DNA from 3 places in the Sporosarcina sp. Y1009 genome. Region 3 is predicted to be linked to each of the others. Evidence: predicted binding sites of a transcription regulator. Region 3 holds the regulator's gene; each other region holds the start of a gene.
What was found. The regulator LexA, encoded in region 3, represses DNA repair genes until DNA is damaged. The targets are predictions, from matches to a motif close to CGAACATATGTTCG.

Region 1 (10,327 bases), on a different contig from region 3:
AAAAACAATTTAAAGAAACGTTTTTATTAAATGGGTTAGCAGAAGATTTAGAAGAAGAATGTACGAGATATGAAAACTTACTTGAAAAATACGGTATTGATCTCCAACTTTTAGGTGTTGGTGAAAATGGTCATATTGCTTTTAACGAACCAGGTACTTCATTTGATTCGGTGACACATATTGCCAAATTAACGGAATCCACATTGAATGTGAATAGTAAACTATTTGCGAACGATGAAAAGATTCCTGATACTGCATTATCTTTAGGAATTAGCTCCATCTTCCGTGCGAAGAAAATTGTCTTACTAGCGTTTGGCGAAAGAAAACGTGCAGCACTAGAGAAGTTGAAAGAAGGTCGTGTAACAACAGAATGGCCAATTACCAAGCTTGTGGATCATAAAGACGTTACGATCATTACAGATTTGGACATTTAATGGAACCAAAAAAATCCCACCTCGTCCTATAGACAAGGTGGGATTTTTAAGATTGTTTAGCGTTTATCGCCAATGTGACCTCTATATTCTGATCGCATATCTTCAATTTTATCTTGACGCATCTCGTTCTCAAGCATACTGCGGTTATCTTCTTCTATTTGACCATCGATTTCGCTTTTGGATGGGGGAGACTCTTTACGTTTTGATTCGCTATTCTCACTGCTAAGTGTATTTCTTTCTTGTAAGGGTTCATATTCACCAACTGCATGGTTGTGCTGTGAATCTGCATTTGAATCCCAATTGAGGTTTACTTTATCTTCTTTGATCTCATCTGTATGGTTAACCCATTTTTCAAGGTTTTTTTTGACGGAGCCCTTTGAATTGTGAAAGATTTTTATCACCTCATCAGACATATGGTCATTATTCGGCATGATCTTATTCCTCCTTCTTTTTTGGCTGTTGATTATACATACCCGGATAGATAGGAGTTAAACTGTTTATCCATTTACTGTTACTAGGTAGATTCATTCGTTAAATGAGTAGGGACGGAATGCTTTATATACCTAACTGTGTTATAATAGTAAAGATTTTAAGACTAGATTATTTTTAGGAGGTAGGACATGTTAATCCTTGCAATCGTTGTTGCGTTTCTCACTTCGATTATATTGACTCCGCTTGTAAGAAAATTAGCATTCCGTATTGGGGCTGTAGATCGTCCGAACTATCGGAAAGTTCATGTGTCCATTATGCCTCGTATTGGTGGTCTAGCGATCATAGGCGGTTTTTTAATAGGCTATTTACTACTAACGCCTTCGGATGAGCATGCTATTGGAATTTTCATAGGAGCACTTATCATTGTGATAACAGGTTTTCTTGATGACATGCTTGAAATTACCGCAAAAGCAAAAGTTGCTGGTCAATTGGCAGCTGCAATTGTTGTCGTAACATGGGGCGGTTTACAAATAGAATTTATTAATTTACCATTTGGTGGTATTATAGAATTTGGCTTTTTGAGTATACCAGTTACAATACTTTGGATTGTTGGTATTACGAATGCGATTAATTTACTTGATGGTTTAGATGGTTTAGCAGCAGGTGTATCATCAATCGCTCTCATTTCGCTTTCTGTTATGGCGATGCTAATGGGTGATATGTTTGTTGTAGCAACTACAACAATTTTAGCAGCTAGTTCCTTAGGTTTTTTAATTTACAACTTTTATCCTGCAAAGATTTTTATGGGAGATACAGGGGCATTGTTTCTTGGGTTTATGATTTCCGTCCTTGCATTATTAGGATTTAAGAATGTAACATTTATCTCCTTAGTTATTCCAGTTCTAATACTCGGTGTTCCGATTTCTGATACATTTTTTACAATTGTGCGGCGTATCCGGATGAAACAACCGATTTCAGCACCTGATAAATCACATTTACATCACAGCCTCTTGAATGCAGGATTTTCACATAGACAGTCGGTATTAATTATTTATGCACTTGCTGCATTGTTTGGTGTTAGCGCAATTCTTTTTTCGCAAGCTACGCAATGGGGCGCACTTCTACTGGTTTTCATTATGCTCATCGCAATTGAGTTATTTGTTGAAGTCGTCGGACTAGCCGGTAAGAATTATAGACCACTATTGAATCTTGTTAGAATGATAGGGAAGTAAAAACGATTAGACATACTGTCTGGTCGTTTTTTAATGGAAGAAAATAGAGCAGAACAAAGCCCGATAGTGACTAGCGCTATCGGGCTTTGTTCTTGCTATTTCATTATGTTTATTATCTTGGAAGGGTTGCATCATCTGCTGCTTCTTTAATAGCGTTCATGCGGTCTACTTCTGAGTCATCATTGACTAGTGATGAACCCGGTAAAACCTCTAAATGTTGTTGTAGTTCAAGTTTTATTTCCTGAAGATTTTCTTCATCAGGTAACCAGTACCAAATACCCGTCGATCTATCGTCAGTTCCGCTAATGTTGAGTGTTTCAACATCTGGCATACCGCCTTTAGCATAGGCTAGGAATGATTTCATTTCACTAAAGGTCATATTGGTTTTCATATTGTCACCAACTGCATCAATGACGCTACCGTACTTAGTTACCGATGATATGGATGTCGCTTGACTCATAATCGACTTTAAAATCATTTGTTGTCGCTTACCGCGTTCAATATCACTATCTAGTTTACGAGTTCGTGCCAGCGCGAGCGCTTCTTTTCCGTTGAGTTCTTGTAAACCGGGTTCTAAATTGATTGTTCGTTTATCGTTCTCGTCTAATTCCGTTAGCTGATATGGGACTTCAGCTTCAATACCGCCTAGTGCGTCAACGACTTCAATAAAGGCATTGAAATTCATCTTTACATAATAATCAATCGGGATATCGAGCATGCCTTCAACTGTTTCAATTGTGCCTGGTACACCACCAAAAGCGTGTGCGTGATTTATTTTGTCTTTACGCTCTCGATCAGGAATGTATACGTATGAATCTCGTGGGATACTTAGAAGTTTTACCGACTTATCTTTGTTGTTAAGTGTGGCCACAAGTAGGGCATCTGAGCGGCTATTGCTGTCACCTTGGCTACGATTTTCACTTTCATCGACACCGATGAAAAGAACTGAGACATTGTCGGTCAATGGTTTGACAACTTCATCGCGAAGATCAGACTTCACTCGTTCATCAAGCGCTTCATAAGCGCGGTCAGCTGCATCTGAGGCTTTTTTTTGTAATAGGACTGCATAAGCAGCGCCGACTAAAACGATTGTTAACACAGAGAAAATCGATATTTTAAGAGCAAGTCTTTTCCGACTGCTATGCTTTTTTTCTTGTCTATACTTCTTTCTATTCATCAAGGGTCCTCCGAACTTAATATGTGATGGTAACTATTATTATAAAAGACGATTAGTTGTCTCCAACAATCAGACGTTTACTTCTAAAAAAAGTTTCATATCTACAAAAGTGCATTTCATATTATTATACTCTTTTTTTAGCACAGTTACAATTTATCAAATATTAAATTCTAGGAATTTATTCGATTGAATAGAAATTTTCGCCTGACCATTCGTCATTTCGGTCATCCATTCTGTAAATACCTGTTCATCTTCTACAGGCGCGTATAAAAATAAATCAACATCTTCCGCATATGTAATGTCATCAAGGATATAGCTTGATTGCCTTGCTTCGTTTTCTACCTTTCCTAACCAAGTATAATCGACGCTTACCTTCATTAAATGATGAAGTTTGCATACTACTAAGCCAGCTGCAGCGATTCCTTCAGTAGCTGCTCGACCATATGCACGAATGAGACCACCTCCGCCAAGCTTGATTCCACCAAAGTATCGGGTGACAACGATTACTGTATCTTTTAGTTGTTGCTTCTTTAATACTTCTAAAATCGGAACACCTGCAGTGCCTGATGGTTCACCATCATCATTCGCTTTTTGTATATCATCATGCTCGCCGATCATATAAGCTGAACAGTTATGTGTTGCGCTATGATGCATTTTTTTAATCTTCGTTATGAAGTCTAAAGCCTCTTCTTCAGTTTCGACGCGCATGACATATGTTAGGAATCTTGATCTTTGAATAATGTATTCACTTTCACCATATCCTCTTACTGTACGATAATTTGCTCGCATTTCAAAACCTCCATATCTGTAATACAAACTTAATATTCATTTCGTTGTATAATGATATAATAAGTGAAGTGGGCAAGAAATTGAAAGCCCATTGGTACACTACATAAAGTCAAATGTTTGTTTTCTAGGCAAGGGGGAACATAATGGCAGACCAAAGAGTCGATATTAAGGCGTTGGACAATATTTTTTCTAGTATGCTACGTGCGATGGATCATTCCAAGAACGATATATTCATTATAAGTGAACGAAGTCGTAAAAGCTTTGATGAAATGAAAGCAGAGCTAGAAGCGGTGGAAAATGCGATTGCCCGTTTGCTAATAGAAAACACTCAATTAGAGGGGGAAAGTCGTCGTTCACGAAAGCGGCTTGCAGAGGTTTCAAAGAACTTTGCGAGTTATTCAGAGCAAGAAATTAGTAGTGCTTATGAAACTGCAAATAAATTGCTTCTCGAGTTATCGGTCAATGAGATGGAAGAAAAGCAGATGCATCAACGACGTTTCGAACTTGAAAAACGAATGAGTGAACTACTAGAAACAATGGATAGAGCTGATCAACTTGTGCACCGGGTTTCAGCAGTTGTGAACTATCTGACATCTGATTTGAAAAATGTTGGAGAGGCACTTCAAGATGCTAGGCTCAAGCAGAACTTTGCGATCAGCATAATCGAAGCGCAAGAAGAAGAGCGCAAAAGACTATCTCGAGATATTCATGATGGACCCGCTCAAATGCTAGCTAACGTCTTAATGCGCTCAGGTTTAATAGAAAAAGTCTTCACGGAACAAGGTGCGGACCTAGCTTTTAAAGAACTAAATGAATTAAAAGAAACGGTACGCGATGCGCTTTCCGAAGTTAGGCGGATTATCTACAACCTTCGTCCGATGGCACTTGATGATTTAGGCTTAGTTCCTACTTTGAAGAAATACCTATCAAGTTCGGAAAATTTTGAAAGAGCAGCTGAAATTCATTTTGTAAGTATTGGCCAACCGATACGTCTCCCAACAAATATTGAGATATCAGTTTTTAGATTGGTGCAAGAATCAGTTACAAATGCAATAAAACATGGAAATTCCAAGGATGTTTGGGTGAAAATTGAGTGGCTTCGCGATATACTAAACATAGAAGTGAAGGATAATGGAAAAGGCTTCGATTTAAAAGAAGTACGAGATAAATCTTTCGGTTTAATCGGAATGCGAGAACGTGTCGATTTACTGAAAGGCGAAATGAAAATTACTTCAACACCGGGAAAATGGACTAAAGTAATGTTTAGTATCCCACTAAAAAGCAATGTGATTGAGACGATAATGGAGAATTAGAATTATTGGGAGGAAATGCTAATGGCGACAATAAAAATTGTAATTGTAGATGATCATCAACTATTTCGTGAAGGGGTAAAAAGAATTTTAGACTTTGAAGACACATTTGAAGTGGTTGCTGAAGGCAGTGACGGAAGTGAAGTTCTTGACCTTTATGAAAAACATAGTCCAGATGTAATTTTAATGGATATTAATATGCCTCGCGTTAGTGGGGTAGAGGCTACAGAATCGCTTCTGAAGAGCTATCCAGATGCAAAAGTTATTATTTTATCTATTCATGATGATGGTTCATATGTTACACATGCACTCAAAACAGGTGCACTTGGCTATATGTTGAAAGAAATGGACGCAGATGCGATTGTAGAAGCGATTAAAGTTGTTTCGTTAGGTGGTTCATATCTGCACCCGAAAGTCACACATAATCTCGTGACAGAATTCCGCAGATTAAGTGAACGTGAACATAAAGGGGCGTTCCAACAAAATGATATTCGACGTCCGTATCATTTGTTGACAAAGCGTGAATGTGAAGTGTTACAATTGTTAACGGATGGACAAAGTAACCGGACAATTGGCGAGACATTATTTATATCTGAAAAGACCGTTAAAAATCATGTATCAAGCATTTTACAGAAAATGGCTGTCAATGATAGAACACAAGCAGTTGTTTCTGCGATTAAAAATGGTTGGGTCGAGGTAAAGTAATGATTTAAAATGAAAAGGGCCATCCGATTTTTGGAATGGTCCTTTTCTATATGCAGGAGGAAAAAGTCATGAAAAAGATTTACTTGGCAATGGGGTTAGGTCTATTGTTAGTGCTTGGGGCTTGTAGTGCAGATAAAGAAAGCACGTCGCAGCATGGCTCAGTAGATGATGGGGAAGCGATGAATGAAAACGGCGCGCTCGATCACGGTGTAGATGATAAGCAAGTTGGATTTAATATGTCTGGCGGGATGATCGAAGAAGCGGCAGAGGTACCGGCCGCCGAAAAAGAGCGAATTTTAGAAGCGTTTTCGGTTTACATCGATGCATTTAATGAAAAAGATATCGATAAGTATATGAATACTCTTTCAAAGCACTCAGATGTGTTTGATTTAGAAGAAGAACGTATTTATATGGAAGAACAATTCAGTGAGTATGATTTGAACCGCGAGGCTGATGATCTGACAATCGTTAAATACGATGAGCAAGAAGCTCAAGTATTTGCCACACTGACAACAAAGATTCAGCAAATCTCGACAGGTCTGAAAATCGATCAATTGGGTCGACAAGTAACGGTTTTTACAAATGACGATGGTGATTGGAAAGTAACATCGATTCACTATATCGGCGATGAAAAACAATAAAACTGATAAAATGACTTCTTGCTCTTATGGGCAAGGAGTTTTTTTCTGCTTTTTAAAGTTGATATTTTGGTGTAGAAAGCATATACTGAAAATAAAGGAACAAGCGTTCGTTTTGTAGAAGAGGAGGTATAGTATGGCGCTAATTCCGGAACAGGCTTTGCCGTACTTCGAAAATATGATTTACTTGCCGATGATTCTGATTGTGTTAGAACGGGACCGACAAGAATTTGATAAAGGCTCGTTCAAACTAAAAAGACCTTATGTCAAAATCGTTGAAGAAGCGCTCACTATTGCGCGAAAGGAACTAAAAGAAACCTCGATTTATTTAAGGCGAAATAATATGAAAGTGATTCGCGGTAAAATGGATGACACCTTCACCGAGTATCTCTTTTTATACGGCGGCTATGAAGAACGCCGCCGATATTTAAATGTTCGCTTGCGCAATAGAACGGAAGAACTGATTTCTGTTTACTTGGCTATGACTGGAACTTCAGTTTAGAAAGCCGTTAAAGTTTTTGTATTTTCTAATATGTTCTTTTTCTAAGATATTACCTAATGACGTTTGACGATATATTGTTGCTGAAGAAACACGTACTGATAATGTTGTGCCATTTGTCAAATCGATCTTACATGCATTTTCTTCCCGCCGGATATTAGAAACTGCATGCAAAGCGATCCAAACATTATCAGGTGCACTTGGTGATAATGTTGGGAAAAATGTGATTGGGCTGCCGTAATTAAAAGCGATAACGATGGGTGGCTTTTGTAGTTTTCTTAAAAATTTATTTGAGCCATCCACTGCATTTTCGAATGAGTGTCCATAATGCCGACATGAGTTTTTAATGCTATGTAGCGGCGATTGAGCAAAAGTAAGTGTTCGCTCGGATTCTAAAACTTTTGTTTGCATTCCATACTCTGTAAAAATTGGTTCTAGTACTAATGTATTTAAAGAAATTACATAGGGCTTACTGTTTTGATTTTTTGTATTCAAATAGTCCCACTCCTCTTCCATTTAATAGTTGTACAATTCATATTATATATAAAATTATTATAATTTTGCAAGAGTTTTATTGAAGAAATTTGATTTTTTTGAAAAAAATGATTATATAGACCTATTTACCGTCCAGAGAATAGCTTTGTAAAGGGGTTAATATTCAATCATCTAAAACGAAAAAACCCCTTCTATTAGTCATAATAGAAAGGGTTAAAGGTATTTCGAACTATATAAATGGGTTTTAATTCAAAGAATAATGGACTACTATTTGCCAATTTAGATAGAAAAATTGAAAATGATAGAAGTAGTACTTATTGTTGGTAATCAAGCGCCGCCGCACCAAGTACTTTTGCCGCATTTAACATCGCATTTTCATCGAAATCGAATTTTGGATGATGATGTGGAAATGGATTTTCAGGTTTTGCACCAGTGAAGAAAAATGTACCCGGAACTTTTTCAAGGTAGTAAGCAAAATCTTCGCCGCCCATATGGGGTTTCGTTTCATTGACATTTTCGACACCCGGAATTTTTTCCGCTACCGATTTCAAAAACTCAGTCTCATCTTTATGGTTAACAAGAGCAGGATACCCACGTTCATAGACAAACTCAATTTTACAATCAATTGCAAGAGCAGTACCGTCAACAACACGTTTCATTTCGAGTTCCATCAAGTCTCGAATTTCTGGATTGAATGTTCGAACCGTGCCTCCAATTTTTGCAGAATCGGCAATTACATTGAATGCATTGTCCGCCACAAAAAAAACTACAGATAAAACCGCTGATTCGGTCGGATTCACACGTCGTGATACGATTTTAGTATTCTTTGGAAGTGAAGCATCCCGATATATTACTGCTAAAATAATACCTGTAAATGGTGGTTTCAGTTCCGCTGGTAATAGATTAGAATAGAATTATAATGTGTAAAAATATAGCACTCTAAATTTTATGGTAACTTTGTGCTTTTTATAAAGAATAAAGTGAATAAAACAGAGAATAGAAATTTCTAACGGGTTCCGTTATCTATCGCAAACATTAAAAGTTTAAGTGAAATTGACTATCAAATTGTATACTAATTTGGTAGTCAATTTTTATTGATATAAAAGGGTTTTGTATGAAAATTGCATTTAATTTGTATGGTAAATTGTAGCCCATTTTGCAAGGGTACAACGGCTATTGTACCTTTGCATATTCTAATAATATGTTATTTATCGTAAAACACGGGTTTACAAGGAATTTTTAATCGAATCTTATTTCCAATGTACAAGCAAATAAAAGAAGGTCGTGGAATAGGTATAGGTGCAGATTGAAAGGTTTGGTTGAAGATTGAAAATGGTCTATTTGATATAACAATTTACTCGTTTGAGATGGCTTTCCATCATTTTTTGGAGAATCATTTATTCAACGAATCAGGTCTTCTACTTCTATACAATAGGATAGTAACATTTTACACGAAATAATCGACTTTCTTATCAATAATTTTATAAATCTAACGTTTGAGTTATTTGATATCTGTTGATAAATTGTTTTACTTGTGAACTTAATAGGACATGCTTATTACGGACCCAACCAATTTGTGCAGATAACAGTTCAAATCCCTTGATTTCTAATGGAACGATTCTTCCCGACAAAAAATAAGGATTAAACTTAAGGGAATAATCATAGGCAACACTAATAGCATTTTGTTCCAAAATAGCTAAAAATATAGCTTCAGTATTATTTGTCCGAAATAGAACATTAATATTCCCATGCTCTTGAGTAAACTCATTTTCAAAATACTTTACATGATCATCCTTATATAAGATAAAACTTTCCCTTTTTAATTGCTCTACAGTAATGGATTTTTCTTTAGCATAGGAAGAATGGTGACTCACAACTGCAACCATTTTTCCTTCCATAATAGGTTCGAAAATTAAATCATTAAATTCATCTTTAAAAAGTGCGGAACGTACAATTAATCCTGCATCTAGTTCTCTTGCCATTATTTTTTTAATTATTTCTTCGCTAGTAATTTCCGTTAAAAAAAGTTCAACATTAGGATTATTCTTTTGGTAATTAGTAACCGTTTTTATTAACAATGGCATAACACCTGGAATGGATGCTAAACGCAACTCTTCGGTTAGTTTCGCATGTTCAAACAAATCCTTCAACTCTTCAGTTTTTTCAATAACTTCAAGAGCCTTTTCTATAATCATCTTTCCTTTTTCACTTGGATATGTACCTGATTTTGTTCGAATAAATAGAGGATATCCAATCTCCTTCTCAATTTGATTAATTGCTTGGCTAACTGTAGGTTGCGTAACGTTTAAACTTTTGGCAGCTTTATTTATAGATTTTAGTTTTGCTACTTCAATAATATATTCTAATTTTACTGTATTCATAAGTATATCCTCCGTTATGTTATAGGAACTACCTATAACGTAACAAAAAAGAACAATTATTACAATTTCGTGAAATGCTTTATAATTATAATTGTAAGAAAACTAATTGGGTGGAGTGAAATGGAGGCTACTGTTTGGCATGTTGTAAAAGTTATAAGGGTGTAAGATTTTAATATAATTTGATTAGAGGGTTTGCAGTACAAACGAGTTATTTTGGGACTAGGTCACAAAGAAA
Region 2 (10,327 bases), on a different contig from region 3:
TGAAAGACTTGCAAATTCGTTCTCTCCAGGTAGTCTGGCACCAGGGACACTTTTGTTTGTGTCGGAAAAAGAGCTTGGGATGGAAGAACTTCAAAAAGCTATTGAAACAATCGGGGAGAAATCCGGTGTTGATAGTGTGACCGTTCAAGGAAATCCGCTTTCAGAGGATAAGAAGAGTGCAAAATTCTCACTTACTCTCGAAGGAAACCCGTATGCTATGGAGGCTTTCGAAGTGGTGGAAGATCTTCGGAATAACGGGCAGGAAATTATGACAGCGGCCGGTGTGGTCGATACAAAAATGCATATTGCTGGTGAGAGTGCAAGATATCTGGATATCACGGAAATAAATAAACGAGATACGTGGCAAGTGATCATCTCGATGACCATTCTCATTTCAATTATGCTCGGTCTGCAAACAAAGTCGGTCATCGCTCCGATTTATATGATGGGAACCATTTTGTTGTCGTATGCAGCAACGCTAGGGTTATCGCTCTATCTATTCGAACAATTTATGGGACTGGAAGCCATTAATTATCGAATACCGCTTTATACATTTGTATTTCTTGTCGCATTAGGTGTAGATTATTCAATTATGCTCATTGCCCGAATTCGGGAAGAGATGTTATTAATGTCATTTGAAGATGCGGTTCGAAAAGGACTGGAACGGACAGGTGGCGTCATAAGCTCGGCGGGGATTATTTTAGCTGCGACATTCCTCGTATTAACAACGATGCCGATTAATGAGCTTAAATTATTTGGGATTATGATGGCCATTGGGATATTAATCGACACGTTTATCGTTCGTCCATTACTGATTCCGGCAATATTGATTTTGCTTGGTAAGTGGAGTTTTTGGCCGAAGAAAATAAAGTAATGAACGAAAGAACGTCACTTTCACTATGGAAGTGGCGTTTTTTAGTTCTCACAGACAAGGTGTAAAATCTGTGAAATGGGGAAACTAATAGTAAAGGAGGTTTTTTGATGATGAAACGAAAAATGATTTTCCCTGTCTTGCTCGTATTTACGCTAATATTGGCGGCTTGTGGTAACGAAACTATAGATGAACCAAAACAACCTGTTACCGAGGAAAGTGGAAGTACTGGTAACTCGGGAAGTACGGATAATGTAGATGATGCAGAAAGTACAGAGAATGCAGGCGACATGGATCAAAAAATGGAGGACTTAGCCTATAGCGATTTTGACTTAGCGGTCGATTATTCCAATGATCTAGAATATGAGGTAGAGCTTGAAAAAAATAGCAATCATGCAGTTAAGTCGGAAATTGACGATGACTTGAATAATGTGAAGAAATCGGGCACTGAGGCGTTTGATGATTTGTATCCATTAGTAAATGAACTAACTATCACGCAAGAAACAAGCAAAGCTGATGCAATTCAAGAAATCTTGAATACATTTAATTTGCCTGATGATTATCAAAAGTTTGAGTTAGAAATCAAGTTTAATGATGGAACGAAAATAGAATTTGAAGATGAAAAATAAGAAAAGCTGTCGCCTAAAAACCTTGGCGACAGTTTTTTTATGTGAACACTAAACTAAGTTTTTGTCCTTCTAACTTTAAGGAAGCATTGAATTTGTTTCCGTTTTTTGCTATAAATCCGCTAATGCTATTTGTTTGCCCTTTTGTACATAGAAGCTTCACTTGTGCAGGGGTGATTTTCTTTTTTAGAAAAATCCCAGGAAAAGTTTGTTTGCACCCATCTTTATAGGCGGTACATCCGTAAAATCCTTTTCGTGTGACGATCATTCCTTTTCCACACGCCGGACAAGAGGCAACTTCTATATTCCTTCTTGTCGTTTTTGCTGTCGAAGGGATGGATTGAACTTGAAAACTCGTCGTTTCAATTTGTTTAGGAACATTTTGTATTAATGAATCGAGAAATTTCTCGATGTTGCTTAAAAAGTGATTGGCAGCGCCATCGCCATTACCGATTTTTCGTAAATAGGTTTCCCATTTCGCGGTCATCGAGGGGCTGGCGAGTAAGCTACCTTCAATTGCTTCGCATAAAATACGTCCTTTATCAGTAAGAGAAACAATGTTTTTTGTTACTTGAATATAGCCGTGTTTTTTGATCGTTTCGATAATCCCGCTTCGTGTAGCTTCCGTTCCAAGTCCTTCGATTTCTTTCAATATCTCTGTTTCCTCGTTGTCTTCAACGAATTTTCCGCATGTTTTCATCAATGTGATGAGTTGGCCTTCTGTATAAGGTTTCGGCGGCATTGTTATGCCTTCGTGAATACGAATCTTGCTGTCGACAGGCTCATTTTGTCGAAGGGGCGGCAAAGTTTCTTCTGTTTCTTTTTTCGAACTCGGAAACAATGCTTTCCAACCAAGATCCCGCTCCGTTTTGCCTGTCGTGAAAAACGGTAAATTGTTGACGTCTGTCGTAATTTTCGTTTCTGTGTAGAGATAATCTGTATGGAACATCGCCAGCGTTGTACGAACAATTTCTTCATACAATTTTCGTTCATTCGGTGGAAGCTTTGCCAGTGCAGCCTCTGTAGGGACTTTTTTTGTCATGATAATGGCGTAATGTTCTTTTACTTTAGCATTGTCGACATAGCGCTTTTTGGGTTGACGCGAATGAACCGGAAACGGCTGTTTAATCAGGGATTGATAATTCACGACTTGATCAACTAAATATGAAAATTCACTTGTCGTAATATGACGCGAATCAGTACGTGGATACGTAACAAGCTTTTTTTCGTATAAGCTTTGCATCGTTTTTAGAACGTTTGCCGGACTCATTTTCCATCGTCGGTTTGCTGTTGCTTGTAAAGTTGATAATGAATGAAGCTGAGGCGGCGGAATTCGTTTATCTTTTTGCTGAACAGACTGGATAACACCTGGTGAGTTTGGTTGTATATTATGTTTCTGAAGTAATTCCACGACTTCCTCACGCTTTTTCGTTCTCACTTTAGCTTTTCCTTTATAAGCCCCATTTTCGGCGGTGAATTTAGCCTCTACTTCAAAAAACGGTTCAGATACGAATGTTTCAATTTCTTTTAACCGTTCATAAATCAGATAGACAGTTGGCGATTGAACGCGTCCGATTGGAAAGACTTGCTCATAGCCTTTCGCTTTGAGTAAAAGTGTGTACAGGCGAGAGCCGTTCATCCCAACAAGCCAATCACTGATTTGACGGGCTTTTGCTTCTTCATAGAGCAGCAAATCTTTTTGATTGTCCCGCAAATTCATGAAGCCTTTTCGAATTTCATCGATTTCCAAGGAATTAATCCAAAGCCGTTTGATTGTTTTATTACGCGCGCCTGTTTGATTGAAAATGCTGTAGAAAATATTAGATCCTTCGCGGTCCACGTCGCATGCGTTAATAATCGTTGAGGCGGAAATCATGAGTTTTTTCACTGCTTGAAACTGCGCATATTTTCCTTTCGCCACTTGAAATTCATAGCGTTCCGGTAAAATTGGCAGGCTGCCAAGTGTCCACCGGTTCCAACGTGCATCATACGCTTTCGGCTCTTTTAATTCGACAAGATGCCCGATGCCCCATGTAATAAAAGCGCCTTGTGGAAACAGCTGACTTTTTGCTAATTCGATATGCGTTTTATGTCGACTTTTGACTGTGAATGCTTTGGCTTGGGAAGGCTTTTCTGCGAAAATAACTGTTTTCATGAGTAGACCTCATTTCTTTATACGATGAAACGCTAGTTCTATTATTATCGCATAAAGTGGAAAGGTTTACGAATTCAATTGGAGTTGTGACAGAACACTACATTTCTCTGAGTATAGAGAAAAAGAGTGTGGTACTATAGTCGATGGAAATAGAAGAAGTCTTTGGAAAAGAAGCTTTCTCGGGAAGAGTTAGCACATATTTGCGGTTTATATCGTACATATATTAGCTTAATGGAACAGAGTTGAGAAGTAAGCCTAAAATAGTACACACTTATTTTACGCTCGCGATTTCAAAATTAAAAGTCATACATGGCCTCTCGTTCATTTCTTGTGTGCTCCATAGCTTGATACCATTGGATGGTGTCATCTACCATATGGTCCAGTCGAAACAAGACATCATCATTGATAATTTGTTTACGGTAATAATCCTGTTCTTCAATAAACACTTATGTTGGAACAATAGTAGCTTTCATGTAAGTAAGAATCGGTTTCAACTGTTGCTCTGTCATTAAAAAATGTTTTGGCGAGCCCGCTGTAGCAATAATACCGACCACTTTTCCATGGAATGCCCTTTCCGGAAGCAAGTCAAAGACATTTTTTTAGCGTACCAGGAATGGATGCTTGGAATGTTGGTGTACCAATCACAAGAACATCGCTGCCATAATTGCTTTTGTTAAAAGTTTTGTGTCTCCATCGTAATCACGAAAGTCCCGACCATCGCTGAAGAAAGTATTCAGGTCGGCCAAGTTGAGCAATTGTATTTCTGCTTTTGGAAATTTGTTATTCATTCGTTGCATGACGTAATCCATTGCTATTTTGGTTTTGGAACCCACAATGGAGCCCGCAATTCCTACAATTTTCATTTAGAGCTCACTCCTATTTCTTCCTTGTTGCCTCCTTCAGTGACAAAAGTGGACAAAACGAACTAGCGGTTGCAGTAAAGACTGACAAGAGTAAAAGCACAGCGACACTCTGGTTATCGAAAAAAGGAAGATAAGTTGATATTCAAATTTCATCGTGTTAAATTTAGCTTGCTAAGTATATTACAACTATTCGAGGGATGTTATATGGAAGAAAAGGTTGATTGTGAGATTCGTGGGTTGTTAGATAAAATTTCATCTCGAATGCGTCGAGATTATAGCGAAAGCTTAAGAGAACTTAACCTTTACGTAGGTCAAGATAATTTACTTTATCGTTTATGGTTAGGCGATGGGGTTACACAAATGCAGTTATGTGAGCATTTAAATTGTGAACCACCTACCGTAACAAATATGGTTAAATCATTAGAGCAAAACGGATTTATTTACCGTAAACGAGATGCAAAAGATGGTAGAGTAATGCGGATTTTTCTAACGGAAGTAGGAAAAGAGCTTGAAAAACCGGTTGAAATTAAATGGAGACAGCAACAAGAAAAGTTACTCAATTCGATTTTACCGGAAGAGCGAATGCTATTAAGACGCATTATGAAGCAAATGGAGAGTAATTTGTTTTAAGCTCTCTCCCGATATATGTTTAGCAAGCTAATTAAATCCGCATACGAATACAAAAGGAAATAAATCATTTATATGGATGCTTAGCAAGCTAAGTATAGTTGTGGTCGCATATGTATACGCCTAACGAAGAAAGAGCCAGGAAGCAAAATTACGAACGAAGCATTGGTTGATGAAGTTATGATTGTCGATTTTTATCCTGAACAGACTTTGAGGGTAAATGCTTTTGAATTATTGGCTAAAGAGTTTGAGCTTAGCAGAAATGAGGGGCAACATGAGAGCTGAAAAACAGCTTAAAATTGGTGTAATTGTCGATGGTATCGGTTGGAGTTATTCGGCATGGCGTCATTCTGATATGCCTTCCGATGCAAGTGAAAGTGTAGATTTTTATGTTGAGAAAGCCAAAAGAGCTGAAGAAGGCAAGTTTGATATGGTGTTTTTAGCAGATGTAAGCCATATTGGACCTGGCATGATTCCACATTATTTGAGTATGTTTGAAGGTGTAACGATCCTCTCTGCGCTAAGTATGGCGACGAGCCATATTGGACTTGGTGCAACCATTGCAACATCCTACGCGGATCCCTTTACAGTGGCTAGACAAATGGCCTCTCTCGATAAAATTAGTAAGGGGAGAGCAGCATGGAATGCGATCACTTCTAATCCTGGTGGTCTGGCTAATTACAGCAGAAAACATCTTTCAAAATCTGATTTATATCCTTTGAAAGAAGAGTTTCTTGAAATTGTAGAAGGGCTATGGGATTCCTATGAGGATGATGCTTTTATTCGCGATAAAGAGAGTGGTATCTTCTTGAATCCTAGAAAGATGCATCCATTGAATTATAGGGGAAAGTATTTTTCTGTAGACGGACCATTAAATATTAGCCGTTCACCACAAGGAAGACCCGTCATCTTTCAAGCGGGTACTTCGCCAGAATTTATGGATATTGCAGCGAAACATGCTGAAGGCGTACTGGTAAATGGGGATGATTTTAATTATGTTAAACAATTTGGTGAGGAACTAAGACGAAGAGTAGCCTTGGCAGGACGAGCGCCGGAAGACCTGTTGATTATGCCAACACAGCAAATCATCGTTGGGAGAACAGAATCTGAGGCGAATGAAAAGTTTCAGGAGTTACAAAGGTTAGTACCATCCGGGTATGGTATTCCGAAGCCTTCATTTTTCGGATTGGCAGAGACTGTGGCTGATCTGATTGAGCATTGGTATGAGGCAGGGGCGATGGATTTATTGCTACTAAGACAGGAACATCCTTCTGGAATTGATGATTTCATCGACTTGGTCGTCCCTATATTGCAGGAGAAAGGCATATTCCGAAAAGAGTATGAATCTAATACTTTGCGAGGAAACCTAGGTCTTCCTTATCCAGAGAACAGATATGCCACTTCATTGTAAGGGGGGACAGTCACTTTCCCTTTTTTTGTTAATTTGTAAAAGTTAATGCAGCACTAATGCGTTCATCTAAAAATTTCATTTTAAAAAATAGAAAATAGGAGTTGTTTTTCATGAGTAAAAAAATTCGAGTAGGTATTATAGGCGGATCGATTAATAACGGATGGGCTAGAGGTACACATATTCCAGCTATAGATCATCTGGATGAGCTGGATCTCTCAGCGGTAGGAACGAGCAATATGGAGAGTGCGAAACAAAGTGCCGGGGCCTTCAAGGCAACCCATGCTTTTGACAACGTGGAAGATTTGGCTCAACATCCTGATGTGGATTTGGTAGTCGTCAGTATTAACGTAAAGGAACATTACGATGCAGTAAAAGCGATTGCTCCGGTAGGAAAACCAATTTATTGTGAATGGCCCCTGGGATCTAACGTCGCTGAAGCGCTAGAAATGCAGGAGTGGGTGGCATCTGAGCAAGTACCAAATGCGATTGGATTACAAGCTAGACAGGCACCAGCCATCAATTATATAAAAGATTTGTTGGCGGAAGGATATGTTGGAAAACTTCTGTCGGCTAATCTGAAGATTTCTATAGATGGAATGGGGGGAGTGGCTGACAAGGCGAGTGCGTATCTTTTTGATCGGAAAATAGGAGGAAACTTACTCACTATTGTCGGCGGACATAATCTTGATGCGTTTACCTACATGCTTGGGGATTTCAAAGAACTTTCGGCCGTCACTGCACAGCAATTCCCAGAAGTCGAATTGGTAGATCTGCAAAAAGTTATTGAAAAAACGACAGATGACCAAATACTAATTTCGGGGAAATTAACCAACGGTGCAGCAGCCAGCGTTCATATACAAGGCGGAGTCAAACACCAAACAGGATTTACTCTTGAAATTTTCGGAGATAAGGGAACGATTATTTTGACTGCACCTGCTACCATTCAATTTGGATCACACCAATTACTAGGCGCAGGCCCTACAGATGACAAACTTCAAGAACTAACGATTCCAGATTCTTATTACTGGGTACCAGAATCACTTAAAAACGATACAGGTCTTGTTTTGAATGTTGCTCAAGCATATGGAAAGTTTGCCAAAGATATTCAAAAAGGAACATCTCTCACACCTAGTTTTGCGGATGCGGTAAAACTGCATCAGCTTCTTGACACAGTGGAGAAAGCAGCTAAAACTGGAAAACGCCAGTATTTATAAAATGGATAGTTAGGATTTTCGTTCTAATTTAGGTGGTATTCCCGAATCAAAGCTGTACCATCACCCGAAAAATTCATGTCCTCTGACAATAAAGTAAAATCGATTGGTTCTTTTGTTTAGTTCATGCGATATTGTGTGTTGTAGTCTGATCTTGATCATCCATATAATAAAATGACCAATTTCATGAGGATCCCTTTAACAGGGAAATGAAAAAGGATAGAGGAGCAGGAATGATACCTGCTTACACTATCCTTTTTCTTTTTTCATTGTTTTTCTAAATCATTGTTTCCTATGTAATCGATTGATTATAGAGTAACTTTCGCTTTTAACTTATTCTCAGTAGGGTTGTTGCTTGACCCTCGTTCACGAAACTTTGAACGACTTTATCTGTATTGTTTAACCTAATCACCGTTAAATGTTTAGTAATAAAGTCTAATATAAAAACACCGCATAAATGTTAGTTTCGTGTCTAACATTTATGGGGCAGTTCATACCATTGCTACACAAGGAATTAAATATTATTACCGCATAATGTGGGGAGGTTTGCGAATTCAATTGGCGTATATACACTAATTCTCTTACTATGGTGTAAAATATGTTTATTTGGGTGACTGTCGCTATATTTAATTTATTAATCGTTCTTTCTGTCTTGATTGAACAAATAAAAACAATCCTAAAACAACGAGAATTAAAATTGCACAGATAATGTATAAGTTTTGGAAACCAAAACTTGCAACAATAAGACCACAAACGAATGATCCTACAGCAATACCTGTATCGAATAACATGAAAAATGTTGCTGTTGCATGCCCAGTTCTAGAAGGGTGAGCTGCTTGGATTGCCATCGTTTGAAAACTTGGAACTATTGTGCCAAATCCTAATCCAATTAGAGCCGCAGATAAGAGTAACATCCAAGCATTGCCTGTAAAACTTAACATTGTAAGCCCAATAGCAAAGATTAATAAACTTGGTATAATGACATAACTTGGTCCATGTTTATCAAATGCTTTACCCACATAAGGTCTTGAGACTAACATTGCAATCGCATAGACCACAAAGAAATAGCTGGCTACTTCTGCTAAACCGATTGAATCAGAGTAGACAGAAATAAATGAAATAATACTAGCATATGCGAAGGAACTCAACCCAGCTATTAGTGCAATCGGTATTGCCTTCCTTTCAATAAAATCGTTGATTGAAAGTTTATGATTTTTAGTTTCAGGGGCAACCAACTCTACTTGTGGAGGAACTTGAACAAAAATAGCGAATAATGCTCCACCAACCATTAGCGCGCTCAAGATAATGAATAGCGTTTGAAATGATACAAATTGTATTAATGTTAATCCAATAAATGGTCCTATTACAACTGCTAAATTGGATGCCATCGCAAAATATCCAATCCCTTCACCACGTCGTTTAGACGGAAGAACATCAGCTGCGATTGCTCCAGTTGCAGTAGATGCGACACCATATGATAAACCATGTATAAATCGCAAAATTAGCAATGGTATCAAAGCGTCGATCCATATATATAGAAATGTTGTGACAGTAAATAGAGCGACACTTATGATAAGCACTCTTTTTTTACCAATCTTCTCTAATATTTTTGCAGAAACAGAACGAATAAGAATTGTAGAGATTAACATGACTGTGACAACTAATCCACCGTCTGCTACCGATCCTCCCATAACATTTATTACGTAGAGTGGAAGTGTTGTTAATAATGCATAAAAAATTGTGAATATCATGAGGTGTATCATGGAAATGCCTATAAAGCTTTTTGTCCAGATAGGTTGTTGTTTCGAAGTGTTTATCATGTTTTCCTCTCCTATTTCTATAAAATTCTCATGTAGATAAATAAGTGATGAATGTTTAAAACCATTTAAACAATTGATTTGTTATAACAGCATATAAATCCCTCCCAAATATGTAATATTAAACAAATTAATTGTTAGTTATCAATAACTAACATAAATATTAAAAATAAGGGTTTAAAACCCTTTATGGTTTTAAACCTTCACTTAAAATTGGAATAACATCGGCAAGATAATTATCCAAAGGTAAAGATGATAACGACTCACCTACCAGTGCGTCAGAAACAAACTTCCCATAATTAAAATTCATTAACATCAATGCCTGCGTTTCAGGGTCACCCTTCATTACTTTTCCTTTATCTTGCATCGTTTTAAAGTATTCAATAAGTAGATCTCTTAACTCCTTAGCATGTCTGTGTAAAATTAAATGCATATTAGGGATTGTATTTCGTTCCATTATTGAGATTAAATATGCTCGTTTATGTTTATTCATGAGTTTATGATATAATTTACTGATTTCAAGTAAATCATTTTCTAAATCAAATAGGAGATTATTTTTGAAAAATCCCTCCATTGATAATGAATTTGGAAATTGAGCTATTATCGTATCCAATATCGCTTTTTTCGTTCCAAAAGTTCGAAACACAGTCATTTCACTCACAGATGCAGTAGAAGCAATTTCCTTAATAGTTACAGACTTATATCCTTTAGTAGATATTAAATCTTCAGCAGCAAATAATATTTTA
Region 3 (10,327 bases):
TCAAATACTTTACTCAAGTTTGAAAGGATGGCTTCGTCAATTACTTCGGGTTCTATAATATCGCATAGGTAGTGTATTTCTTTTAAGTCATTACTATGCTCGCCATTTTCTTTCAGTAATTCATATAATAATTGCTCTCGTCCAATGACAAATGGTTCGTATTCCTTTTTCACTTTATATATTCCGTACAAGCGCACGACACCCACCTCCTCTTATTTAGAAGTGTATCTGTTTAGGTATGAAAAGACTGTCATAATGTGAAATAGTTCATGACTAGTTTTGTCGAAAATAACTTCTGACAAATTAGTATTTCAATTTCCTGTATTTTCAGTAATCATATCATAAACTGTCTCAGAATTCAATTTCCACAAACATGTATCGCCATTTTTTTTAGAAAAAAAAAGCTGTTTCACTCGCATCAATTAGGATGCGAATGAAACAGCTAATGTTATCAGTAATATATTATTTTAATAAATTTTTCACTTTTGAAACCACATTATCTTCTGTGAATCCGTATTTCTCAAGGACTACATTCCCAGGTGCACTTGCTCCAAAAGTATCAATTGCAAGGATATCTCCTTCGTCACCAACATATTTATGCCAGCCGAGTGATGCACCCATTTCAATACCTAGACGCTTCTTCACATCTTTTGGAAGCACGCTTTGTTTGTATTCATCGTCTTGTTTTTCAAATAGATCCCATGAAGGCATAGAAACAACACTTACATCAATACCTTCTGATTTCAATTTTTCTTGTGCTGCAACAGCAAGACTTACTTCAGATCCAGAGGCAAGCAAGATTGCTTCTGCTTTTTCTTTTGATGCTGGTGATACTACGTAAGCACCTTTTGAAACACCATCAAACGCTAATTCTGCTGTTTTAGCAAGAACAGGTAAGTTTTGGCGTGATAGGACAAGAACTGTCGGATTATTTCTTGATGAAACAGCCATATTCCATGCCGCAGCGGTTTCGTTTGCATCAGCCGGGCGAATAATAGAAAGGCCAGGCATAGCGCGAAGTGATGCCAATTGTTCAACTGGCTCATGCGTTGGACCATCTTCACCTACCGCAACACTGTCATGTGTGAATACATAAGTTACAGGAATATTCATAAGCGCGGATAGACGAACTGCTGGGCGAACATAGTCACTAAAGACGAAGAATGTTCCACCAAACACATGTAAACCACCATGTAAGGCCATACCATTTAATGCAGTTCCCATTGCAAACTCACGGACGCCGAACCAAATATTACGACCTGAATAGTCAGATGGTAAGAAGTCTCCTGATTCTTTAATCGATGTGTTGTTTGAACCTGCAAGATCTGCACTTCCTCCGAATAGTGATGGGAGAATCGGAGCAATCGCATTAATAGCATCACCAGATGCCGCACGTGTAGCTAAAGATGTACCTTCAGTATATGTTGGAAGTGAATCTACAAATCCTTCAGGTAATTTTCCATCTATTGCATCTAGTAATTGTTGTGCAAGATCAGCATGCTCTGCTTCGTATTTTTTGAATAGTTCGTTCCATTCTTGTTCTTTTTGAACGCCAAGTTTTTCTGTACCTTCTTGGAAAGCTTCATAGACACCTTCTGGAACATGGAAATCCTCTTCAAAAGTCCATTTGTAATAGTCCTTTGTCAGTTTCATCTCATCTTCACCAAGTGGTGCACCGTGTGCAGCTGATTTTCCTGACTTATTAGGAGAACCGTAACCAATAACTGTTTTAATCTCAATCATTGTTGGTCCACCGACATTTTGTTTCGCATCTTCAATGGCTGTAGAAAGAAGACCAACATTATTGCCGTCTTCAACACGGATATAATTCCAACCATATGATTCGAAACGTTTTTGAATATTTTCTGAAAACGACATATCTAGTTCACCATCAAGTGAAATATCATTACTATCATAAAGAACAATCAATTTATTTAATTGTAAGTGGCCTGCCAATGAAATTGCTTCACCCGCAACACCTTCCATTAAATCACCATCACCACATAGTGCATACGTATGATGATCCACTACGTCAAAACCTGGCTTATTGTATGTAGCGGCAAGGTGTTTCTCTGCCATTGCCATTCCAACTGCCATACCGATTCCTTGACCAAGTGGTCCAGTCGTCGCTTCAACACCAACTGTATGACCATATTCTGGGTGGCCTGGTGTTAAAGAACCCCATTGTCTAAAGTTTTTAAGTTCTTCCATTGGAAGACCATAGCCTGCAAGATGTAATAAGCTATATAGAAGCATTGATCCGTGACCTGCCGAAAGTACAAAACGGTCACGGTTAAACCAATTTGGACTCGCTGGATTATGATGCATATGTTTTGTCCAAAGTGTATACGCCATTGGCGCAGCGCCCATTGGTAATCCTGGATGCCCTGAATTTGCTTTTTCGATTGCATCAATTGATAAAGTACGAATTGTATTAATCGCTAGTTGGTCAATATTTTGAGTCATAAATAATGATCTTCCCTTCTTATGTAAATCTATTGTCACTTAGTACCATCTTATAGTTTAGACAATTCAAGTGATAATTACAATTTATTCGGAGTATTTTTAGGAGCCTTTAATTACTCAAATTACTACCTTTACGGGCTTGCTTGACTTTTTCTGGCGTGACGTCCGTTCCTTCAGGATCAATCACTTTTACATTTTCTATCGTTTCTCTCATCGATGAGCGAAATGAAGCTAAATACTCTTGACGCAACTTCGTTTGTTCTTTTGCTTCTTCAATAGAAAGACCTGCTGTTTTTGATTTTTTTGAGAGCTCATTAATTCGCTCTATTTTTTCTTGTGACAACATTATTATTCCTCCACATCATTAACTTTTCACTAAGTAAAAGGTATACAAAAAAAGCAAGAAGCGCAATCATTTAGCCTTCCTGCTCTATTTTATATTCTTGAAATCGTCGATGTACTGTTGCCTTACTAATATTATGCCCTAAACCTTTTAAAACATCCGTAATTTCTTCAAATGTTAGTCCTTTATCACGCAGGGAAATAATTTCACTAACAGGCACTTCAATTCGTTCGCGACCTTCTGCATTTCCTCTATTTTTTAAATTGCTTTCTGGACGATAACCTTCACGGACTGCGCGTCTCATTCCACGTCTGATTTTCGCATTATGTACCTTACGTTGGTATTCTTCAACGATAGCCAGTATTTCAAGCATCATTGTATCCATCTCGTTTAATGAAATAGGTCCGCCGTCATTATGCGAAAAAATTTCTGTTTCAGTTTTTGCGAGCAAATGTAAAATAGCCATTCGAGCATTTCCACGCCCAAGTCTTGTTTCATCTTGAATGAGAACAATATCAATATTTTCATCTCGTATATAATCCAATAATTGAAGCAAACCTTCACGATCAATATCAAAACCACTATGCCGATCCTTAAAAGTTGCGCACATTTCTAAGTTCAGATCTTTTGCTAATTGCTCAAGTTCTTCTTCTTGTCGCGACAGAGACATTTCCTGCACTTCTTTCTCAGTACTTACCCTGCAGTAAATTACGCAACGTCTCTTTCTTTTTGTCATTTACCGTCACCAGCAATTGTCGCAATTTCATTTTGATTGATTACTACTGTCATCTTCGGCAATTTCAACTCGTCGCCAACCCTTATTGTTGTTGTTGATAAATTGTTCAAACTTATAACATCTTTAATCCATTTATCATTAGGCCTATTTCCCTGTCCGTATTTTAATGAATAATCCCAAAGTGTATCACCTTCAACAACAACTACTTTATCAAATTCAACATCGCTACCTATTTTAATTGTTCCAATAATGGTAAACAGAATACAGACTGAAACGACTAGAAGTATATAACTATTATTTTTTATAATTTGCATGATTATCCCTCCATCGAATGTTTGTTCGGAATGCTTGTTCTTATCATAAAATATATAATTCTATTTGTCAATTACTTTTAACGAACTAACGTTTGTATTTTATAAGAACGGCTGTTATAATAAATTCAACAGGAATTCGTGTTCGAGTATCATTATTGCATCGAAACGAAAACTATAATTAATAGGGGTGATTGAGATGACGAAGATTTCCAAAAGACAACAATCCATAATGGATTTTATTAAATCAGAAGTGGAAAAAAAGGGATATCCGCCTTCCGTTCGTGAAATTGGAACGGCTGTGGGACTAGCATCTAGCTCAACAGTTCATGGTCATTTAGCTAGATTAGAAAGTAAAGGGTATATTCGAAGAGACCCAACGAAACCTCGTGCGATAGAAGTGTTGGATCCGGAAGGCCTTGAAGCTATAAAACCAGGTGTTCTTAATGTTCCACTTGTTGGGAAAGTCACTGCAGGGTTACCCATTACAGCAATAGAGAATATTGAAGAGTATTTTCCTTTACCTGAAACATTTGGTACGGCTGATGATAATATTTTCATGTTGGAAATTGTCGGTGAAAGTATGATAGAAGCTGGAATACTAAATGGAGACTATGTGGTTGTTAAACAGACAAATACAGCACAAAATGGTGAAATTATTGTCGCTATGACTGAAGATGATGAGGCAACCGTTAAACGTTTCTTTAAAGAGAAAAATTATTTTAGACTACAACCGGAAAATTCCTCAATGGATCCAATTATTGTCGATAACGTTTCAGTACTCGGTAAAGTTGTTGGTGTTTACCGCAATATCCAGTAAGAACTTTTTTGAATTAAAAAAATCGTTGAACCGGCTACCCTGCTAATTGGGCCCGTTTCAACGATTTTTAATGATTATTAATTATTCAATGTCTATTAAATTCTGTGTAATCAATTTGTCTATTGAGGATAAGACTGCCGCCTTTACATGTTCGTACGTCAATCCGCCTTGAATGAAAGCTGTATAAGGTGGTCTAATAGGACCATCGGCCGTTAATTCAATGCTGGAGCCTTGTATGAATGTTCCCGCAGCCATAATCACGTCATCCGTGTAACCTGGCATATACGAAGGTTCCGGGGCATAATGAGCATTGATCGGAGAGTTTTCTTGAATCGTTTTACAGAATTCTATCATTTGTTCAGCATTTCGAAATGACACCGATTGAATAAGGTCAGTTCTCCTTGCTGAATAATGCGGTGTTGTCACAAGTCCATAGCTATCTAAAAGAGCTGCCGTAAACAATGCACCTTTTACCGCTTGGCTCACAACATGGGGTGCAAGGAAAAAACCTTGGTACATTTCACGTAGTGTATCGAGTGATGCACCTGCTTCAGCTCCTAGACCTGGCGAGGTCATTCTATAAGCGCATTGTTCTACGAGTTCTGAACGTCCTGCAATATAACCGCCTGTTCTTGCAAGACCCCCACCTGGATTCTTAATAAGGGAACCAGCCATTAAATCAACGCCTACTTCAGTAGGTTCCTTCTCTTCCACAAATTCACCGTAACAGTTATCTACAAAGACAATTAAGTTAGGATTAATCTTTTTCACATTCCGTACCATTTCACCAATCTCTTCGATCATAAATGATGGTCGATCTGAATATCCTTTAGACCGCTGAATGCCAATCACTTTTGTTTTCTCATGAATATTTTTTTTGACTTCATCAAAATCTACCTGTCCATCTTCTTTTAAGTCAATATGTTTATAAGTAATTCCAAAGTCATGGAGAGAGCCGGTGTCTTTTCCATTTCCAGTCACGATGGAATCAAGAGTATCATATGGTTTTCCCGTTATGTATAACAACTCATCACCTGGACGGAGTACGCCAAATAAGCTGATTGAAATGGCGTGTGTTCCAGAAATGATTTGATTTCGAACGACACAACTTTCCGCTCGAAAAGTATCTGCATAGACACTTTCTAACACATCACGTCCTTCGTCATCATAACCATAACCTGTTGAACCCGTTAGATGAAAATCACTGACACGATTCTTCTTGAATGCTTCAAGAACTTTTTTTTGATTGGCAAAGGCTACTTGTTCAACTTGCTTAAAATAAGGTGTTAGTTTTTCTTCTATCTGATCTGTTTGATTGTCTAAGTTTGTTTCAAGATTTTTCAACATACGATTTATGCCTCTTTCTTCTATAACAATGATAATCTAATTTTATCAGTTTACGACGCGGGGTCAATGTTCTTATAATTCATACTGTTGGCGTTGTTAAAACCACAATAAACGAAAAAACGGAACGAGGCGAATTCCGCCTGTCCCGTTTTTGTCAATCCTCTAAATCCATCGTTACCATTTTTGCAGGTACATATGTCGAAATTGCATGTTTATAAATGAGTTGCTGCTTCCCATCAGTTTCAAGTAGGACTGTGTAATTATCATACGACTTTATAAGTCCTTTCAATTGGAAACCATTCATTAAAAAAACCGTTACCGAAGTATTATTCTTACGTAATGAATTTAAAAAGACGTCTTGCATTTTTCCTTGTTTCATAATATTGCCCCTCCTGTGTTTTCTTAACTTTTCCACACTAATTATATTCTATTTACTTTGGCTAAACCCTCTAAATAATTGAAAACATTTTTAACTTGTTCGTCTGTATCCTTTGTTGCATCAATCCACTGGACAGTTAATTTATTTCTAAAATAGGTCATCTGCCGCTTCGCATAGTTTCGAGAGTTTTTCTTTATTAATTGAATTGCACTCTCCATAGGAATTTCGCCTTTAATATATTGATGTAATTCCTTATATCCGATTGCTTGCACGGACTGCATATTACGAATGCCTGTATCCCATAAATTTTGAGCTTCTCGTAAAAAACCTTGCACCATCATAATATCAACACGTCTATCAATTCGTTCATATAGTAATTCACGTGGCATATCTAATCCGATAATCAGATGATGATAAAGCGCGTTCGCGCCAACATTTTGCTCGTGATCGCCCTTTGTTTTCCCTGTTACTTCAATAATCTCTAGTGCACGAATAATTCTGCGATGATTATTTGGATGGATTTTCTTTGCATCTATTGGATCTAGTTTTTCAAGCCTCTCGTATAAAACATCAGCACCATATTGTTCAAGCTCATTCTCTAATCGATTTCGAACTGTTATGCTTGATGCTTCTTCGGTAAAACGAAAATCATATAACACCGATTGTACATAAAGGCCTGTACCACCCACAATAATTGGCAGCTTTCCACGACTATGAATTTCAGCAATTTTTTGTCGTACGACGGTTTGATATTGTGCGACAGAAAATGTTTCATCTGCTTCTAACAAATCGAATAAGTGATGGGGTATCCCATCCATTTCTACCTTTGTGATTTTCGCTGTTCCAATGTCGAGTCCCTTGTATACCTGCATCGAGTCACCATTAATGATTTCCGCATTTAACATCTTTGCGAGTTCAACACTTAATGCAGTTTTCCCAGATGCCGTTGGACCGACGATTGCCAGTACATCAAAATTTCTAGTCATTTTTTTGTATCCAATCCAGCACTGCTTCTAAGACCCCGACCTGAGATGCATCGTTTAAAAGCTCGTGCCGCCCTTCTTCAAATAATAGTACTGTCACCTTTTTTATATCTGCATCGTGGTATTGCCGTGCAACCTTCCACACTGCTTTACCGTAATTCCCAACCGGATCGTCTACCCCAGAAAATAGTAGGATAGGCAATTCTTTTGGTATTTTATTCACTTCATGCTTTTTATGGATCAAACCAAGACCTGTAAATAAATCGATAAAGAATTGTGTTGTTGGTATAAATCCGCAGTGATCATCATGCAAATAATTTGAAACATGTTGTTCATTTTTGGATAACCAATCAAATTTCGTTTTAGGTTTGTCTATTTTAGCATTAAAAGCGCCAAAAACAAGTGAATCTAACAGCTTACTTCTTTCAGTATACCCTTTACCACGACCTAAAAATTGTGCGAATGCCAATCCCGCATATCGCGCAGCACCAGAATCGTCACTGGTCCCAGATAAGATGACATGATCTACTTGCCCCCCGTAGAGTTGAATATAACGACGCGCGATGAAGGAGCCCATGCTATGTCCCAGTAGTGTGAAAGGAAGTGTCGAATGGATCATTTTGAGCTTTGTGATTACTTCATGTGCATCTTGAACAACACGATTAAATCCATCACTTTCACCGAAATAACCCTTCATACCATTTAACAAAGCGGTTTCTCCGTGTCCCCGGTGATCATGCCCAGTAACGAAATAACCTTGCTCGCAAAAATAGTCAATCACCAATTCGTAACGGCCAATATGTTCAGCCATCCCATGTAGGAGATGAATATGTCCAATTGGTTTACCTATTGGTTCTTTTAGGAACGCATAAACCTTGAATCCATCAGACATGACAAATGTTAATTCTTTCATTAACAATCCCCCGATCTTGATCTCTTTATTTCTTCATACCCGTTCTTTGAATAGCGTAATCACCAAATCTTTACATCACACGCTTAAACATCTTTTCAATTTCATATGTCGTGAAATGAATGAGGACGGGTCTGCCGTGGGGACAGGTAAATGGATTTTCCGCATTCGATAAATCTTGTAATAATCTTTCCATATCTGAAGTTGTTAAATGATGATTTGCTTTAATCGAGCGTTTACAACTCATCATAATTGCTGCTTCCTCACGCAACTTTCCGATATCAATTTTTTTTGAATCTAAAACCTGTTCAATGATTTCTTCAATCGTTTTAATTTCTTCACCTGGTGGAAACCATGTTGGAAATTCACGAACAATATAAGAAGTTTGCCCAAATTCTTCCAAGTATATGCCTACATCTTCAAGCATTGTTTTTCCTTCTTCAATTCTAGATTTTTCATCCAATGAATAATGAAATGTAAGTGGAACTAAAAGAAGTTGTCTTTCATGTTGATCAGTTTCATTTAATTTATCTCTAAAAAATTCATATTTAATACGTTCTTGGGCAGCATGCTGATCAATCATGAAGAATCCATCATCATTTTGCGCTACGATATACGTACCGTGTACTTGGCCAACTGGGAATAATTGTGGAAATGCTGGCCGATTATCGGGCACTGCCTCTTCAGGTATCGTAATGGGCTCATTGACAGCCCAGTCATCTTTCTGACTGACTTCTACTTCTCTTTCATATAAACGGGACGGAGCATGATCAGATTGTTGTACAGGGGCTGTGAACTCTTCAGTAGGCGAATCTGTTTTTCGGCTCGATGGACTACTCCAAAACCGAACTTGTTCAGATGGCTTCTGTTGAACCTTTTCTTTTTTTGTAATGCTAGGAACAATCACGTTCTTCTGAATGGCATTATGAATCGCTTCTTTAATCAGCGTCAGTAGTTCACCTTCTTTGCTCATTCGTATTTGCTGTTTTGATGGATGTACGTTCACGTCTGTAAGTATCGGGTCGCCTTCGATTGTCATGACTGCGATTGGAAATCTTCCAATCGGTAAGAATGTATGAAATGCGTCCAACACTGCTCGGTTTATCGCATGGCTTTGAATCCAACGGCCATTTACAATGATGGTCATGTAATTTCTTGAAGCACGGGTCATTTCCGGTAATGATACATAGCCACTTACCGCATAATCTGCGTTCTCCCCTTTAAAGGGGACCATTTTTCTTGCAGCCGACATTCCATAAATATCTGCTAATACCCGAAGTCGATCACCGCTTCCTGTTGTTTTAAGAAGGGTTTGACTTTCATGCGTTAATTTAAAAGCAATATGTGGATGACTGAGCGCTAGTCGATTGACGAGTCCAATCGTGTGGCCCAGTTCCGTCTGTATCGTTTTCATGTATTTAAGACGTGCGGGTGTATTAAAAAATAATTGTGAAACTGTAATGTCCGTACCTTTTCGAAATGCAGCATTGTCGTGTTTGACTAATTTTCCCCCATCGATAAAAACTTCGGTTCCTGTACTATTCCCATCTGATGTCCATAATTCAATTTTAGAGACCGATGCAATACTTGCGAGTGCTTCCCCTCTAAACCCAAGTGTCCGAATTCGAAATAAGTCATGTTCATTATCAATCTTACTTGTGGCATGTCGCTCAAACGCTTGAATAGCATCCTGTTTCGACATACCTTTCCCATTATCCGTTACTCGAATTTTAGATAAACCAGCATCTTCTAAAGCAACTTCAATCACAGTACTTCCTGCATCAATTGAGTTTTCGACGAGTTCTTTAACAATGGATGCGGGGCGTTCGACTACCTCCCCTGCGGCAATCTTATTAGATAGTGCATCGTCCATTACCTTGATAATATTCACTGAGTTCACCCTTTCGCTAAGCGGAGTTTCTCTTTCAAATCAAAGACATACTGCATGGCGTGTAGTGGTGTCATATTTAATAAGTCCGCTGCTTCTAAGCTATCGAGAACTTCTTGTTTTTCTTTAGACAATATGGGCTCT

Region 1: AC25Y1_RS10920 (YhjD family protein) is a predicted target of LexA. The motif match lies at 6,817-6,830, and genes of this name have one in related genera.
Region 2: AC25Y1_RS10090 (type IA DNA topoisomerase) is a predicted target of LexA. The motif match lies at 3,866-3,879, and genes of this name have one in related genera.

What each region holds. Positions count from the first base shown of each region.
Region 1 covers NZ_JBYHFO010000007.1:128,028-138,354, reverse strand. Annotated here, with positions in the region: gene AC25Y1_RS10960 (glucosamine-6-phosphate deaminase) at 1-434, shown strand, start outside; gene AC25Y1_RS10955 (hypothetical protein) at 491-865, opposite strand; gene AC25Y1_RS10950 (glycosyltransferase family 4 protein) at 1,055-2,098, shown strand; gene AC25Y1_RS10945 (LCP family protein) at 2,211-3,275, opposite strand; gene AC25Y1_RS10940 (YigZ family protein) at 3,432-4,064, opposite strand; gene AC25Y1_RS10935 (sensor histidine kinase) at 4,208-5,377, shown strand; gene AC25Y1_RS10930 (response regulator) at 5,399-6,079, shown strand; gene AC25Y1_RS10925 (nuclear transport factor 2 family protein) at 6,148-6,720, shown strand; gene AC25Y1_RS10920 (YhjD family protein) at 6,854-7,219, shown strand; gene AC25Y1_RS10915 (competence protein ComK) at 7,211-7,711, opposite strand; partial or broken gene AC25Y1_RS10910 (M20 metallopeptidase family protein) at 8,026-8,529, opposite strand; gene AC25Y1_RS10905 (hypothetical protein) at 8,459-8,623, shown strand; gene AC25Y1_RS10900 (LysR family transcriptional regulator) at 9,193-10,092, opposite strand.
Region 2 covers NZ_JBYHFO010000006.1:199,817-210,143, reverse strand. Annotated here, with positions in the region: gene AC25Y1_RS10100 (MMPL family transporter) at 1-874, shown strand, start outside; gene AC25Y1_RS10095 (YusW family protein) at 982-1,500, shown strand; gene AC25Y1_RS10090 (type IA DNA topoisomerase) at 1,538-3,652, opposite strand; partial or broken gene AC25Y1_RS10085 (NADPH-dependent FMN reductase) at 4,099-4,515, opposite strand; gene AC25Y1_RS10080 (MarR family winged helix-turn-helix transcriptional regulator) at 4,720-5,145, shown strand; gene AC25Y1_RS10075 (NtaA/DmoA family FMN-dependent monooxygenase) at 5,417-6,553, shown strand; gene AC25Y1_RS10070 (Gfo/Idh/MocA family protein) at 6,664-7,767, shown strand; gene AC25Y1_RS10065 (MFS transporter) at 8,391-9,584, opposite strand; gene AC25Y1_RS10060 (TetR/AcrR family transcriptional regulator) at 9,769-10,327, opposite strand, start outside.
Region 3 covers NZ_JBYHFO010000002.1:163,032-173,358, forward strand. Annotated here, with positions in the region: gene sirA (sporulation inhibitor of replication protein SirA) at 1-197, opposite strand, end outside; gene tkt (transketolase) at 463-2,466, opposite strand; gene AC25Y1_RS03515 (DUF896 domain-containing protein) at 2,576-2,812, opposite strand; gene AC25Y1_RS03520 (YneB family resolvase-like protein) at 2,883-3,545, opposite strand; gene yneA (cell division suppressor protein YneA) at 3,542-3,859, opposite strand; gene lexA (transcriptional repressor LexA) at 4,056-4,676, shown strand; gene AC25Y1_RS03535 (methionine gamma-lyase family protein) at 4,758-6,023, opposite strand; gene hfq (RNA chaperone Hfq) at 6,178-6,402, opposite strand; gene miaA (tRNA (adenosine(37)-N6)-dimethylallyltransferase MiaA) at 6,444-7,388, opposite strand; gene AC25Y1_RS03550 (alpha/beta fold hydrolase) at 7,381-8,298, opposite strand; gene mutL (DNA mismatch repair endonuclease MutL) at 8,369-10,186, opposite strand; gene mutS (DNA mismatch repair protein MutS) at 10,192-10,327, opposite strand, start outside.